2 regions of the Sporosarcina sp. P26b genome follow, and region 1 is predicted to be linked to the other one. Evidence: riboswitches for the same ligand, from Rfam matches in the RefSeq annotation. Region 1 holds a riboswitch; the other holds the start of a gene.
What was found. Region 1 has a riboswitch for FMN ahead of ribD (bifunctional diaminohydroxyphosphoribosylaminopyrimidine deaminase/5-amino-6-(5-phosphoribosylamino)uracil reductase RibD). Riboswitches for the same ligand answer to the same signal wherever they lie in the genome.
Positions count from the first base shown of each region.

Region 1 (8,539 bases):
TTTCTCGGCTACATCTTCAGGTACCCATGAAGTCCAAAGATCTTCATGTTCGTTCATGAACCACTTTGCAGTATCTTCTGGGCTTGCTTCATTGTCACCCATATACTTCAATGCTTCTTCTGTTAATGCACTGCTTGTTTCGTAGTGACTTAAGAACTCTACTACTTCAGGAGCTTGTGTTTTTAAGTCTTTGTGAACGCTGACGAAAACATCATTCGGAGGGAATGCGCCAGACTTATCTTTATCCCATGCTTCTTGGTCAAATGGCTCGTCTTCCAAAAGAGTTAAGTCGTATGTTGCAGTCACCCATGTAGGGGACCAGTAATATCCAACCCATGGCTCGCCTTTTTTATATGCGCTTGCCAAGTCGGCTACGATAGAAGAATCTGAACCAGGAGATAGATAGGTATATTTTTCATCCAAACCATACGTAGTGATCTTTTCATCCAAGTGTTTACTTACCAACCAGCTTGAAGGTGCACCGATAATGCGTCCTTTGTCTTTGTTTTCAGGATCTTGGAATAGTTCAGGGTACTTTTCTAAATCTTTCACAGTTTTTAAATCTGGAGCTACTGCTTCAATACCTTTTTCCTTGTCACCTTTAATTACATAAGTCGGTACATAAAGACCTTGGTCATTATCGTCGAAGTTTGTTGAAACGGATTCAATATCACCGCTGTCGACTGCCTTTGTATATGCTTCACCTAGGTTATCAGACCAAACTTCCATATAAACCTGCAAATCGCCTTGTTGTAGCGCTTGCAATGTTGCACTAGACGTGCCGTTTACTACTTCTGTCTCATATCCGTAGCCGTCCTCTAAAATAATTTGTGCAATACTATTATGGATGCGGATACTATCCCAACCAGCATCAGCCAGTTGAATTTTACTGATAGAATCTTTGCTCGCACTATTACCGCAGGCTGCTAAAAGCAATAATGTGGAGATGGAGAAAAACAACATAAACTTTCTCAAAAAATCAAATCCCTTCTCTTTATAATTTTTTCATTACGAAATGCTGTTTTTTACTTGGATCTCTTAAAATCAGCCATAGGATACAGAAATGGGCAGTTAAAGAGATCAAGGAAAAATCATCATTGTTTTTTCGCAATACTATTAAGCAAGTTTACAGGATAATAAAATTAATATCAATTTAAATATTGAGAAAACAGTTGATGCCATACAATTTATATGTGTATTTAAATCGTATTTTATAATGAAAATGGTAAATTAAACAGGGTTGATTCAGGTAGGTAAACAAGTGTTAGAACCTATAGGGGGTATAGGTTCGCGTTCTGTCGAAAAATAGGGGAATTTGCTATTAGATAATTCGTTATAAAATAATGTGAAAAAATGTTGATTTTTATCGACATTTCTCTTATTAAGTAGCGGCGGACAAATTTTTGTAACAGTTTATGAGGAATTGTCTTGTTTTTTTGATTTTGCTTTTAAGAAAATGATATAGTTATATGTACGAATGGAAAAATCATTGAAATGTAACGTAAAAGGAGAACGGATCCATATGACGAAAGAAGCCCATATTGTTTCGAGTACTAGTCAAAGCCGCTCGGCGTCTACCTTCTTCTCGGATATTAAATCATTAGTTAAAGGACCTGTCCTTATTGCGAATATCTTTCCGGTTTTTGTGGGGTTTTGGTTGGCGTTGTATTTTTCAGGCATGTCACTCGCGCAAAACTGGGGTGTATTCCTACTCACCATGATAGGTAGCACTTTGCTCGTTGCGGGTGCACTGGTAATGAACAACTGGTTTGATTCTGATATTGATACAGTGATGGAGAGAACAAAAAACCGTCCTACTGTGACAGGTAATTTCGCTTTGAAGACTGTGTTGAATATCGGTTTGATATTATCGGGAATTGGAATGTTGTTATTAATATTCACTACGTTAGAAGCAGCAATTTATGCATTTATTGGATGGTTTACTTATGTAATACCCTATACGATGTGGTCTAAACGCAAATATACATTGAATACAGTGATTGGTAGTGTATCGGGTGCTGTTACTCCTATTATTGGATGGGCAGCGATTATGTCAGCGGATCATGTTGTACCCATTGTATTGGTGGCGATACTATTCATTTGGCAAATGCCACATACATTTGCGATCGCCATGAAGAAATACAATGACTATAGCGCAGCGAATGTTGCGATGCTCCCTGTTGTTTACGGCTTTGCTTTTACAAAACGTCAAATGCTTTATTATGTATTATGTCTCCTGCCATTACCGTTCCTCTTAACGATGTTCGGTACTACCTTCCTTGTTATCGCTACATTGATGAACATTGGATATATTGCAGCTAGCATTTACGGTTTCTATGCAAAAGATGATTATAAATGGGCCAACTTTATGTTCTTATACTCAGTCAATTACATGACGTTATTGTTCGGTATGATGATTCTTTGGACGTTTTAATAAATACAGAACAGACTTCCCTTCACAGTGTGAAGCGGGAGTCTTTTTTATGTTAGACTTATTAAGAAGTTTGAAAAGTCAGCATTAACTATTAAATAATTTGATGAAGTTTGCTATAGGGGGCGCTTTAATGAAAGAGCAGGTACGGTTGCTAAAACCGAAATTAGACGAAGTGTTTGCGCATTTACATAAGCATCCGGAAGTCAGTTGGAAAGAAACAGAAACAACACGTTATTTGAAAGAATTTCTTGAGCGTGAAGGATTTAATGTCAATTTGTTTGACGGGATGACAGGTTTGTCTGTCACAATTGGTGAAGGCAAGCCGGTAGTCGGATTACGTGTGGATATAGATGCGCTATGGCAGGAAGTAGACGGCGTATATCAAGCAAATCACTCATGCGGTCATGACGGACATATGACGATGGGGATCGGTGCACTGCTAATGGCCAAAGAACGTGGAATTCCTGAAAAAGGCACATTGAAAGTGTTTTTTCAACCTGCAGAGGAAAAAGGGAAAGGTGCATTAGCTGTAATTGATCAGGGGATTATTGATGACATTGAGTACTTGTTTGGCGTTCATGTGCGTGCTGCGGATGAAATGGATGACGGTTGCTCCACGGCCTCTTTACGTCATGGGGCGGCAAAGATGGTAAGTGGTATAATAAAAGGAACTGAAGCGCATGGCGCGCGTCCTCACCAAGGGAAAAATGCGATTGAAGTAGGTGCTTCACTAGTCAGTGGATTGCAGTCCATTCATTGTAATCCGATTATTTCTCACACGGCGAAAATGACGATGTTCCAGGCTGGAGGAGAATCCGCGAACATTATTCCAGGCAATGCGAAGTTCAGTTTAGACTTGCGTGCACAAGAGAATAAAGTAATGGATGAGTTATATCAGCATGTTGAACGTGTCATTTCAGCAGTTGCTGCGCAATATGATGTAGTTATTGATTATGATGTAATGGCGGAAATGGTAGCTGCGGAAGTGGATGCTGAAGCGGAAGAATTGATGTACCAAGCAATTGTCAGTGTAGTGGGAGAAGACAAAGCTACTCGTACTGTTGTCACACCAGGCGGAGAAGACTTCCACTTTTATTCTGTACAGCGTCCTACTGTCAAAAGCACTATGCTCGGTTTAGGATGTGGCTTAACACCAGGACTTCACCATCCGCATATGACATTCAATCAAGACGCGTTAGCAACAGGAGTTGAAATCTTAACGACTGCTTTAGAATTAACGTTTCAATCAAAAAAGTAGAAGGTGATGTCATGACCCTGGATATTAAAGTTAGAAAAGTGACCGAACTTAAAGACCTGTATGCGATGCAAAAACTCGAGAAGAAAATCTGGGGAATGGAGCCTATCCCTGTCCATCAAACAATGACTGCTGTCAAAAATGGCGGGTTAATTGTCGGGGCATTTCTAAAAGAGCAAATGGTCGGTTATTCCTACAGTTTTACAGGTTATACAGAAGGACAGGTATACCTATGCTCTCATATGCTGGCAGTAGACAAAGAATTTCAGATGCTGGGAATTGGAAAGCTGTTGAAAGACGAACAACTTCGACTTGCACGAGAAATGGGATACAGGCTAATAGTTTGGACATTTGATCCTCTCGAAAGCCGCAACGCCTACCTGAATACTTCCAAGCTATTTGGAGTGTGCTATGACTATATAGTGGATTGTTATGGCAAAATGGATGATGGGCTGAACAAAGGTTTACCAACTGACCGCTTCCAAGTAGCTTGGTGGATTGATAGTGCGCGTGTCATGAATAAATGGCAGCCCAATCTACAATACAGTCGCCCTTTTGAGACTAGTGTAGACAGCGATTCATTTCCTATCTTACGCATGCCTGATACAAATAAATGGCTACTGGCAGAAGCAATGGAAGTGCCTGTGCCAAAGAATATACAATTGATAAAGCAGAAAAAACCAGAACTAGCCTATGAATGGCGAATGAAGACGAGAACCATATTTCGACAACTGTGTGAGGGAGGGTTTGCTTTGATTGATGTATGTATAACCGAAGACACGGTGGCATATTATCGATTCTGCAAGCGTTCTATCATACCGTTGCCTAATCAAAGGAGCTTATCTAATGAGAATTAATTCGGTTACATTACGCAGAATAAATATGATGATGAAACATCCATTTACAACGAGTTTTGGAACGATGCAGCAGAAAGATTTCCTACTAGCAACTGTAACGGACGATGACGGAAACGAAGGATGGGGGGAGTCTGTCGCATTCACAGCCCCTTGGTATAGTGAAGAGACGACGGAAACAACGATTCATATGCTCCGTGACTTCTTAATACCTGCCGTTCTAGGTAAGTCTATTGAACATCCCGATGAAGTAACGGGTTTATTCGGACATATACGTAAAAATAATATGGCTAAAGCAACAATTGAAGGAGCTATTTGGGATGCGTATGCCAAGCGTCATCATATGACGTTAGCCGCTGCGCTCGGTGGAAAGCGCGAGCGTATCGAAGTAGGAATCAGTGTTGGCATTGAAGATAATGTAGAGGATTTATTAGCGACTATCAAAAACTTCATCGATGAAGGATATAAGCGTATTAAAGTAAAGATCAAACCTGGAAAAGACATAGAAGTCCTCAAAGCTATCCGTGAAGTGTATCCGGATGTCCCTTTGATGGCAGATGCAAACTCCGCTTATACGTTAGATGATGTAGAGTTGTTAAAGGAATTGGATCAGTTCAATTTAATGATGATAGAGCAACCGCTCGCATCAGATGATATTATTGATCACGCAACGCTGCAAAAACAAATTAAGACTCCGATCTGTCTTGACGAAAGTATTCATTCACTTGAAGATACTCGGAAAGCGATCGAGATCGGTAGTTGCAAAATTATTAATGTGAAAGTCGGTAGAGTGGGTGGACTGACGGAAGCGAAGAAAATCCATGATTATTGTGCAGAAAAAGGAATTGATGTTTGGTGTGGCGGCATGTTGGAATCGGGTATTGGACGTGCACAAAATGTAGCATTGACCACCCTACCGAACTTCACTTTACCTGGCGATACAGCAGGATCTTCACGTTACTGGGAACAAGATATTATTTCGCCTGAAGTAGTTGCCGAGAATGGCTACATCACGGTTCCGACTGACGATGGAATCGGCTATTCGCCTAATATGGATGCGATTGAAAGATTCACGGTAGATAAGTGGGTATTTACGGCTGAATAAATATTCAGTATTGTCAATTTCGGAATATGTATGCTAGACTCTTAATTAATCGAATATGTTTCCTTCGGGGCAGGGCGTAATTCCCTACCGACGGTGATGAGCTAACAAGCTCTTAGTCCGTGACCCGGATGCTTTATATAAAGCAGAAGGTGGATTTGGTGAAACTCCAAAGCCGACAGTTAAAGTCTGGATGAGAGAAGGAACAGTACGTATATACTACATGTAATGATTTTTTCATTGCTGCGTATAACGTTTATTTTGTTATGGTTACAAGCCCCGCATAAAATATTGCGGGGCTTTTTGTATGTAGAATTGTCACTAGAGGAATACCGTAAGTTGGAGTGTTGCAGAGTGAATCAGGAGTATATGGAAATGGCCTTACAACTCGCAGAGAACGTAGCAGGTCAAACCTCTCCCAATCCACCAGTAGGTGCGGTCTTAGTAAAAGACGGCAGAATCATAGGGATGGGTGCGCATTTAGAAGCGGGGGAGCGCCATGCGGAACGTGTAGCGCTAGACATGGCAGGAGCAAGAGCAACAGGTGCCGATTTGTATGTAACACTTGAACCTTGTTCACACACTGGTAAAACTTCTCCTTGTGCAAATGCTGTTATTCAAGCAGGTATCAAGCATGTCTATATCGCCACAACGGATCCCAATCCGCTTGTAGCAGGTAATGGTATAGCGAAACTACTTGAAGCGGGAGTAGAAGTAACTGAAGGTCTCTACAATGAACGCGCTAAAAAACTATATGAATCATTTTTTCATTTTATTAAAAATAAAACACCTCATGTGACAATGAAAACAGCTATGACGATAGACGGTAAAATTGCAACTTCAACAGGAGATAGTAAATGGGTGACGAGTGAGCAAGCGCGACTCGATGTCCATCAACTTCGCCATACGCAAGATGCAATTTTAGTAGGCGTTCAAACGCTTCTTCATGATAATCCTCTTCTCACCACCAGACTGCCCCTAGGTGGAAAACATCCTATTCGAGTCATTTTAGATACATCTTTACGAACACCAGAGTTTAGTCAAGTGATTCAAAACACAGAAGCACCGACATGGATCTTTTGTGGAAAATATGCAGAACTATCGCATGAAAAGTTACTTAGGAAGCCGCATGTTCAGATCATTCGCATGCAGAAACCCCAGTTGATTGTAGAAGACATTCTACTAGAATTAGGAAAACGTGGAGTTATGACGTTACTAGTAGAAGGTGGCGCGGCCATTAATGCGTCATTCGTCAAAGCGCGTGTGGTGCAGAAAGTCATTTGTTATGTAGCCCCAAAATTACTGGGTGGAACAGGTTCTCTGACACCGATTGGTGGACTTGACCCACAATTGATGGATGATGCGTTTCCATTTGCATTTGAAAGTGTAGAAATGATTGGACCTGACATAAAAATCATTGCGGTACCGAAAGAGAGTGATTAAGCGATGTTTACAGGAATAATCGAAGAGATCGGCTCGGTTAAACATATACAACCAGGTGCTCAGTCCATGACATTGACGATAGCTGCATCTGTTGTATTGACCGATGTAAGTATCGGCGACAGCATTGCGGTGAACGGTGTTTGCTTGACAGTCAAAAGCTTTACGAAAAATCAATTCGCAGCAGACGTTATGCCTGAAACCATAACCTCAACTTCTTTACGACAATTGACATCAGGAAGCACGGTGAATCTAGAACGTGCCCTTGCTGCGAACGGCAGGCTTGGCGGACATTTTGTTACGGGACATGTAGATGGTGTAGCGACTATTCGTGACAAGCGAACAGTTGATAATGCATTATATATCCGCTTATCACTACCAGAAGGATATGGCCAATATTTAGTACATAAAGGCTCTATTGCATTGGATGGGACATCGTTGACAATCTTTGAAGTGAAAGATACAGATATTACAATTTCTTTAATCCCGCATTCACAAGAAATGACAGTCATTGCAAAAAAGAATATAGGTGAGATGGTCAATTTTGAATGCGATATGCTCGCTAAATATGTCGAGAACATGCTGCAGAAAAGACAAGACAATGGTCAAACGTTATCGAAAGACTTTTTACAACAACACGGATTTATGTGAAGGAGTGAATGAGGATGTTTCATACAATCGAAGAAGCATTAGAAGACTTACGTCAAGGAAAAGTTGTCATCGTAGTGGATGATGAAGACCGAGAAAATGAAGGGGACTTCGTTGCGCTGGCTGATCAAGTCACACCGGAAATTATCAATTTCATGGCAACGAAAGGTCGCGGCTTGATTTGTGTGCCGATTACGGAACAGAAAGCTACGCAACTGGATTTATCCATGATGACCGATCATAATACAGATTCCCATGGCACGGCATTTACAATCAGTGTCGACCATCAATCTACACATACGGGTATTAGCGCATTTGAACGAGCTGATACAATCGTTAAAATGATGGAGTCCACTGCAACTTCAAGTGAATTCAAACGCCCAGGGCATGTATTCCCCCTTATAGCGAAGTCGGGAGGCGTGCTTGAACGGACTGGACATACTGAAGCTGCTGTGGATTTGGCAAGATTAGCAGGGAGTGCTTCAGCAGGTGTGATTTGCGAAATCATGAGTGAAGACGGAACAATGGCGCGTGTGCCTGAATTACGTCAGATGGCCGAAGAACTGAATTTGAAATTAATTACGATTCAAGATCTAATTCATTACCGTCTACAACGAGAGCAATTAGTGATTCGTGAAGCGGAAATTAAGTTGCCTACAGATTACGGAGAGTTCCGCATGGTTGGCTATACTGAAACTATGACAGGTAAAGAACATGTGGCGTTGGTAAAAGGGGACGTCACGACAGAAGAACCGTTTTTGGTAAGAGTCCATTCGGAATGTTTAACAGGCGACGTTTTTGGTTCT
Region 1 is NZ_PDYW01000001.1:61,706-70,244, forward strand. It holds gene CSV69_RS00365 (ABC transporter substrate-binding protein) at 1-975, opposite strand, end outside; gene cyoE (heme o synthase) at 1,523-2,434, shown strand; gene CSV69_RS00375 (M20 peptidase aminoacylase family protein) at 2,565-3,692, shown strand; gene CSV69_RS00380 (GNAT family N-acetyltransferase) at 3,704-4,546, shown strand; gene menC (o-succinylbenzoate synthase) at 4,536-5,648, shown strand; FMN riboswitch at 5,705-5,854, shown strand; gene ribD (bifunctional diaminohydroxyphosphoribosylaminopyrimidine deaminase/5-amino-6-(5-phosphoribosylamino)uracil reductase RibD) at 6,021-7,088, shown strand; gene ribE (riboflavin synthase) at 7,092-7,736, shown strand; gene CSV69_RS00400 (bifunctional 3,4-dihydroxy-2-butanone-4-phosphate synthase/GTP cyclohydrolase II) at 7,751-8,539, shown strand, end outside.

Region 2 (8,539 bases), on a different contig from region 1:
GATCGTCAGGATCCTGAGTTGGACAAGCCAGAACAGGAAGGGGACGAGGAAATATGGACTTAGTTACCATTAGTAGTAATTTATTATTAGTTTCGTTTGTTGCGTATTTAGTGGCAACAATGTTCTTTGGTGGGGCAATTAAAAAATCGAAATCTGAAAAGGCTTATCATAATAGTAAGTGGGGAACAATCGGTATTGTCATTACAATCATCGGTTTCCTTACTCACCTAGGCTATTTCTTTACTAGATGGGCTGCATCAGGTCACGCTCCATTAAGTAATATGTTTGAATTTACGACTGCGTTCGGTATGATGCTTGTTGGTGCATTCATCATGTTGTATCTAATATACCGAACACCGTCACTCGGATTGTTTGCATTACCTATTGCGATTATTATTATCTCGTATGCAACTATGTTCCCGACGGACGTAACTCCGCTAATCCCTGCTTTGCAGAGTAAATGGTTGTTCATCCACGTAATCACGACGGTTATTGGTGAATCTATCCTTGCAATCAGTGCGATAGCAGGTCTTGTGTATTTGGTGAAAAATATCGACATGACAAAGAAATCCAAATCGCGTTTTTGGATTGAAGCAGTTATGTATACGCTAGTTTTAGTACTTGGATTTGTTGTGGCATCTACAACATTTAAGGTAATGGATTATCAAGCTGATTTCACATACATCAATAAAGATCAAGTGCCAGCTGAAATCACATATCACGTTCCTCCGCTATTCGGAATGAATGAGTATGAAGCCATGACACCGGATAAAATGACACCTTGGGTGGAGTTACCTCCGATCATCAATGCTCAAAAAATGTCTTCTCTAGTTTGGTCTATTGCCATAGGTTCAGTGCTTTACGTACTATTACGCTTAATTGCACGCAAACCACTCGCTGCGGTCTTCCAACCGCTAGCGCGGAAGGCGAATTCTCAACTGATGGATGAAATCGGCTATCGTGCTGTATTGATTGGTTTCCCAGTGTTCACGCTCGGTGCTTTAATTTTCGCTATGATTTGGGCGCATGAAGCTTGGTCACGATTCTGGGGTTGGGATCCGAAAGAAGTGTGGGCACTCATTACATGGTTGTTCTACGCTGCATTCCTTCACTTGCGTTTATCAAAAGGTTGGGAAGGTAAAAAGTCTGCATGGCTTGCTGTCATCGGATTTGTTATCATCATGTTCAACCTGATTGCCGTAAACTTAATTATTGCAGGTTTACACTCCTATGCATAAAATCAGACTGTATGACAATAATTGTCATGCAGTCTTTTTATTTCTTTTTATAGGTTAGTAATTGTACAATGGAGATAGAAGGTTGTCGAAAGGGGTAATGAATTGTGGAAGAAACAGTGAAGCTCTTAGTGGTGGATGATGAGGATCGCATTCGTCGCCTATTGAATATGTATTTATCTAGAGAAGGTTATGAAATTGAAGAAGCGGTCGATGGAGCAGATGCGCTAGAAAAAGTGTTTGCTGGACAATATGACTGTATATTGCTTGACGTGATGATGCCTGAAAAAGATGGCATGGAAGTATTAGCTGAACTGCGTGAAAATAAAATTATGACACCTGTTATTTTATTGACAGCAAAAGGTGAAGAAGCAGATCGTGTAAGCGGGTTTGAAAGTGGTGCAGATGATTACATCGTCAAGCCATTCAGTCCAAGAGAAGTAGTTTTACGCGTCAAGGCTATGCTCCGACGTTCGGTAGCATTCCCGAACGTTTCATCTAACACGACGTCTAAAGATTTAGTGGTTTACCCACAACTAACGATTGACCATGACGCGCATCGTGTGACAGCTGAAGGGAAAGAAGTAAATTTAACGCCGAAAGAATATGAATTATTATATTTCCTAGCGAAATCACCAGACAAAGTATTTGATCGTGAACAATTGCTGAAGGAAGTATGGCATTACGAATTCTTTGGAGATTTACGTACAGTGGATACACACGTCAAAAGGCTCCGTGAAAAATTGAGCCGGGTTTCAGAGCGGGCAGCAAAAATGATTGTCACTGTTTGGGGTGTCGGTTATAAGTTCGAGGTTCCGAACGAGTGATGCGAATATGGAATTCAATTGTCGGGAAGCTATGGGCAACCATATTGCTTCTCGTTTCGTTTGTCCTGTTTATTGTCACACTGTTCTTGCTTGAGTTTCTGGATAACTTCCATACGAAACAAGCAGAAGAGTCCTTGCAGAGGGAAGCTGCCACCATCAGCAAGATTGTGAACGATCGCAATGGACAAACGAATGATTCCATTCACCAGATTATAGAAGATATCCTCGACTTGGAGACGAACGCAATTGTAGTTGATCGACAAGGTGATATTTTATATTCATTCCATACATCCTCAAGTAAAGATGAAATTGAAGAAAAGCTTCTTTCTGAAAGCGTTTTATTCGAGTCACCTGAATCAGGTAAGCAAAAAATGAAAGAAATGATATTGCCTTCATTGACAGAAAAAGATGTCATGGAGCAATTTTTAATTTTATCCTATCCATTTAAACAAGAAAGTGGTGAGGAAGCGAGTGTACTGATGTATCAAAGTCTAGATGCTGTGCACCGTACAACAAAAAGTACAACGAATATCGTATTCTTGTCTGCATTTATTGCCTTTCTTTTGACTACATTTTTTGCATTTTTCCTATCTACGCGAATCACGTTGCCATTACGTAAAATGAAGCAAGCGGCGTTTGAATTGTCTAAAGGCAATTTTGATACGCATTTACCGGTTGCGCAAAAAGATGAAATTGGTCAGTTGGCTACGGCTTTTAATCAGATGGGACGTCAATTGAAGTATAATATCGAATTGATTAAGCAAGAGAAAGAACAGCTTTCGAGCATTCTCACCTCAATGACAGACGCAGTGGTAACGTTTAATCAAGATTACTCTATCCTGCTGAAAAATCCTCAAGCTGAATTACTGTTGAAAAAGTGGTATGGCTTCAATGAGAAAAAGAATCATCCGTTGCCTAAAGAAGTCTTTCATATGTTGGAGCATGCTATTTCGTTTGCTGAGGAAGTGGAAGATGAATTGGAATTAGGTGGGCAGTTTTATGTGATTTCTATTAGCCCATTGTACAGTGAAAACAGTATACGAGGTGCTGTGGCGGTATTCCGGGATATGACTGAACAGCATAAATTGGATAAGTTACGTTCGGATTTCATTGCTAACGTATCGCATGAACTACGGACGCCGATTTCGATGTTGCAAGGGTATAGTGAAGCGATCATTGATGACGTAGTGAGCAGTGAAGAAGAGCGTATGGAAATGGTACAGATCATTCATGATGAGTCAAAACGTATGAGTCGTCTAGTCACAGATTTGCTGAATTTAGCAAGGATGGAGTCTGGCTACATTCAACTTCATAAAGAACCTTTATCCATTGTAGAGTTTTTGGACCGCATGGTTACAAAGTTTTCACAAGTTGCAAAAGATGCGGAGGTAGATTTGTCGCTAGAAACTGAGGAAATGAATACTCTACTTGTGACAGCTGACGAAGACCGTCTAGAACAAGTATTCACCAATTTGATTGACAATGCTATCCGTCACACCCCGGATGGTGGAGCTGTGACGTTAGGCGTCTACAAATCTGCTGGTATGCTCGATATTACAGTAGCCGATACAGGCGTCGGTATTCCCGAAAAAGACTTGCCGTTCGTCTTTGAACGTTTCTATAAAGCCGATAAAGCAAGAACTAGAGGGAAAGGCGGAACGGGTCTTGGTTTAGCTATTGCAAAAAATATTATGGAAGCACACGATGGGTCGATTTTAGCGACACGTGGTGATGAAAAAGGAACGATCTTTATTTGTTCGCTCCCATTTGACGCAATAAATAAATGAAACTTTTCCTGTACTGAAACGACTACTATTACAGAGCGAGGGGATTGGATGGATGACTCTGTTTTCCAACGTTTGTATGAAGATTATAACCGCGATGTATTTAACTTCCTGATTTATCTAACTCGCCATCGGGAGGTAGCGGAAGATCTAATGCATGAAGTCTATGTGTGTGTTCTTAAATCCTACGGCCGTTTCGAAGGAAAAAGCTCCGAGAAAACATGGCTGTTTGCGATAGCGAAAAATGTGTCTATTGATTATTTTCGAAAACAATCAACTATCAAAAAGCATACTAATATTCATTTTGATTGGGAAACACAGCAACTGACCGCAACTGATAAACTACCTGAGCATTTCATTGAAGCGGATGAACAACAGAAACAATTGCTGGAAGTATTGCACACTTGTACGGGGGATCAAAAGATGGTCATCCTCATGCGGTTTTTCCAAGATCTTTCGGTTGCTGAAACTGCAGAAGTTTTGGATTGGACCGAAAGCAAAGTGAAAACAACACAGCATCGTGCAATAAAAGCATTGAAAACGAAACTTGACGTACGTTCTGTGAAGGAGGGGGGGATGAGATGAGTAACGATAAGTGGAATGAAGACGATATGGAGAAACGTTTACGTCATATGCCAGTCGTGGAAGATCGGCGGTCCAAAGAAGAGATCTTGCAACGATTGAAAAACGATGCCAGACTTACAGAACTTGAAGAGCCGAAGAATATTCCGTCAAAATCTAAATGGCCATCAATTATTGCAGCTGTAGCAGCGGTCCTGTTGCTCACTATACTCATACCAACTTTCCTTCAACAGAACAATGAAGTATCAATGGATAAAGCAACAACGAGTGAATCGGCAAGCACTATCGAGATGGAAAATAGTGAAGAAATGCAGTCCGAAGATTCAAGTGATACATCTGTCTATACCAAACAGATTGCAGCGCCACTTACCAATGCTGCTTATCCTGCTGATCTCATCGATCACACAGCTTTCCGTATTGGGCTGGCTACCGATCAGGCGACAATTGTCCCTGTGACGTTCTTGATCCCGAATGAACGACTTCCTGAAGGTCTAGGGTCATCTTCAGACGCAGTGGCACTCTATAATGAGTATGCGAATACAATAGATGAAGTGTCGCTTGGCTTCACAGAGTATCATCCTTATATGGCGACGATTTCATCAGTTGGAAAGCAAGTTCAAATGAAGTTTTCAGCTGACCATTCTTATGATCGATCGAGTGCGACGCTTGAGATGCTTAATCTGTCTGTACAAGATACATTCTACGGTTTTGATGAAATCCGATTTCTACAAGAAGACGCATCACCCGTTACGTTTGACGGAGTAGGGAAAGTTGAAGAACCTCTTATCATAACAGGTAATAACTCGCGTCAGGCATACTATCGATTTGAGAAATCGGATGGAGAAGTATTTCTTTCGACGAATTTTGGTAAGGCTTACGCTACAGTAGAAGAAGCATTGAATGCGATGAAAGAGACACCAAACGATATCTACTCGTCTGTTGTTCCTGATGGAGTAAACTTCACGGTTACGGATGAAAAAAATAAAGTGCGCGTGAAATTTAGTGAAATACTGGACTTAAATAATCTACCATATGAAGAAGCTATGCAACTGATTGAGGGGATTTTACTAACAGCGGCTAGCTTTGATAAGCAAGCAGAGTTTGATCAAATTAAACAAGATCAATGGGGGCGCTTTGATTTTACACAAGCAATCGAAAAACCGATTGGTGCAAACCCTAAGTTTCTGATTAACGAATAATTCTGTTTTGTAAACTCGTAGAGTTTACAAAACAGTTTTTTTACGCTACAATAGAGTCATAATTAAATATTGATTCATCTTCGGGGCAGGGTGTAATTCCCGACCGGCGGAAATGGAGTAGTTTTCTACTTTTAGCCCGCGAGCTTAACAGCTGATTCTGGTGTGATTCCGGAGCCGACAGTATAGTCTGGATGGGAGAAGGTGAAGGTGCAGCCATCTTTTTGTGTACGCAAAAGTGGTGCTTGTTTTCTGACGGATAAATTCATTGAATTTATCTGCTCTTAACAGTGCATTTTACTCTCCCTAAGGCATATTTTGCTTTAGGGATTTTTCGCGGAACAGCAGATGTGCAAGCCTTTCCTCTTTTGAAGTGAATCGCAAAAGGAGAGAGGAACAAGTGAATAACAAGAAGTTACGTAAGTTAATTTTGGTGGCAATATTGGGAAGTATTTCAACGGTGTTGATGCAGTTTAACTTCCCCATCCCGGCTATGCCCGGATTTTTAAAGATCGACTTCAGTGAGATTCCTGCTGTTATGGCAATCATGACAATGGGACCTGTAGCAGGTATTGGCGTAGAGTTATTGAAAAACGTCATGCACTGGTTCTTATCAGGCAGCCCGACAGGAGTACCGGTAGGAGAAATCGCAAACTTTGCGACAGGTGTATTATTCATTATGCCGATCTACTGGATCTTCATGAAGTATCGTTCAGCTAAAGGTCTGATGACAGGTTTGTTCGCAGGTACAGTAGCAATGGCAGTAGGTATGAGCTTGTTGAATTACTTAGTGTTCTTGCCGATGTACACATACTTCCTTGGTATGCCAGCAGTTACTGGCGACTCATTGTATCAGATGATTATCTTAGGAATCTTGCCGTTCAACCTAGTCAAGGGTGTCATTTTATTGGTCATCACATTGATGTTATATAGAAGTATGGAGAAGTGGATTCTTCAGCAACAAAAGAAATTATCATTTTAATCATAACAACGCTAGTCTTTCCGAAAAGGAAGGCTGGCGTTGTTTTTGCATGGGATTGGAGTGTAGGAGAGGCGACTCGACTCGTCACTACGTTCCTGCAGTGTCTCGAACTCGCAAATCCTAATGCCGACATTTCTTCCTAACCTAAACAAAAAAACAACACATCCAATAGTAGGAAGTGTTGTCGGGATTGAATCAATCTTCATATTTTAATGGATCGCCTTCAAAGGCTTCATCCGCAATTTTAATTGAATCAGTAGGGCAGCCATCAAACGCATCCTCGAGATCCTCCATCAGTTCTTCTGGAACTTCAGTGTTTCCCGTGTTATCATCTAAAATAACAAATGCAATCCCCTCATCGTCATAATCATATATATCTGGTGCAGCAGCCCCGCAGGCCCCGCAAGCTATACACGTATCCTGATCGACAATCGTATATTTTTTGCTAGACATTTGTCTTTCTCCCTTCTTCCATTCACTCAACCTATTTTGTATCTACTCCATTCTAAAGCTGTTTTCATCACTTTTCAACAAAAAAACGTTATTTCTTCAGGAGGGAGCGCAAATGAGTTTTGATTCCATCTTACTAACGATCTTTCAACGCCTTCATGGTGAGCGTTCGGCGCAAGGTGTTTACCACATACTTCGTGGGAAACGATCGGGACAGACATTGCAAGACGTCGAATATTATCAAGTCAAATCATACTACGCACTGTTGCCACAGTTGTCCTCAAGCGAATTCCAGCAGGCGCTCGAGCGGATGGTGGCGGACGGTCTTATCTATATAGATAAACTTGTTTATGTCACAGCAAAAGGTCAAATGGCTACAGGGAGTGAAATGTGGCGATTTAATGGCTGGGACTATCGCGGACGTGAAAGAGAATTCGGTAGGCGATTGGCATTGACAGTTCAAACCTTGTCTAATTTGCGAAGAGGTGAAACTATGTTCATGCCGATTCAGAAAGAATTGCCTACTCAGCAATTTGTAAAAGGATTTCTGCGTAATCAATCAAAACCGATGAATACACTATCTATATCGCTGCAGAAAGAATTGGAACACGCACTAACAGACGCTCAAGTACCCGAGTTGCAATGTACAATAGTGATTGGTCGATTATCAGGAAACCGGCTTACCGCCTTTACTTGGGAGCAGATGGCAGAAAGTCTCAACATGCCGATCCGTTCGATCCAACTTTATTATCTAGAAGCATTGCATATGTTGCTCGATTTTATTCACCAACAACGAAATACTCCATTGCTAAAAGAATTAGCTGCAGGTTGTAGAGTGGACACGTATTTGACACAATCCGCTGAGAGAACGAGGAAGCTATTCGAGCGTGGTTATACCGTTGAACAAATTTCTTCTTTGCGGAATTTGAAATTAAGTACAATAGAAGATCATTTTATTGAAATGGCTGCGAATGTAGAAAGTTTTCCATATGAAGAGTTTGTGACAAACGAACAAATTGATCAAGTTTGGCGTCATGTAGAACAGATGCAAACAAAGCGATTACGTGTATTAAAAGAACAGTGTCCAGAATTGACGTATTTTCAACTACGATTAATAATCATTATTGGAAGGAGGGAGAGCTAATGGAGCTACAGGAAGTTTTGCATCAAAAATTTGGGTATGAATCATTTCGTCCAGGACAACAAGAAGTCATTACAGAAATTCTCGCAGGAAGAGATGCGGTAGCGATTTTCCCTACAGGCATGGGGAAATCCCTTTGCTATCAGTTACCTGCGTATATGCTCAATGGTGCAGTCGTCATTATCTCTCCGCTCGTTGCGTTAATGGAAGATCAAGTTGCTAATTTACGTAAACATAAAGAGAAACGTGTTGTGGCCATTAATTCATTCTTGTCCAGACAAGAGAAAGAATTAGCGCTGTCTACTTTATCTCAATATAAATTTATTTTTTTATCTCCTGAAA
Region 2 is NZ_PDYW01000002.1:342,966-351,504, forward strand. It holds gene resB (cytochrome c biogenesis protein ResB) at 1-63, shown strand, start outside; gene ccsB (c-type cytochrome biogenesis protein CcsB) at 54-1,238, shown strand; gene CSV69_RS03630 (response regulator transcription factor) at 1,343-2,062, shown strand; gene CSV69_RS03635 (ATP-binding protein) at 2,059-3,849, shown strand; gene CSV69_RS03640 (sigma-70 family RNA polymerase sigma factor) at 3,898-4,431, shown strand; gene CSV69_RS03645 (hypothetical protein) at 4,428-5,627, shown strand; FMN riboswitch at 5,700-5,834, shown strand; gene CSV69_RS03650 (ECF transporter S component) at 6,025-6,606, shown strand; gene CSV69_RS03655 (ferredoxin) at 6,802-7,059, opposite strand; gene CSV69_RS03660 (YpbB family protein) at 7,172-8,200, shown strand; gene CSV69_RS03665 (RecQ family ATP-dependent DNA helicase) at 8,200-8,539, shown strand, end outside.
Region 2: linked by a shared signal. The riboswitch ahead of CSV69_RS03650 (ECF transporter S component) and the one ahead of ribD (bifunctional diaminohydroxyphosphoribosylaminopyrimidine deaminase/5-amino-6-(5-phosphoribosylamino)uracil reductase RibD) in region 1 are both predicted to bind FMN.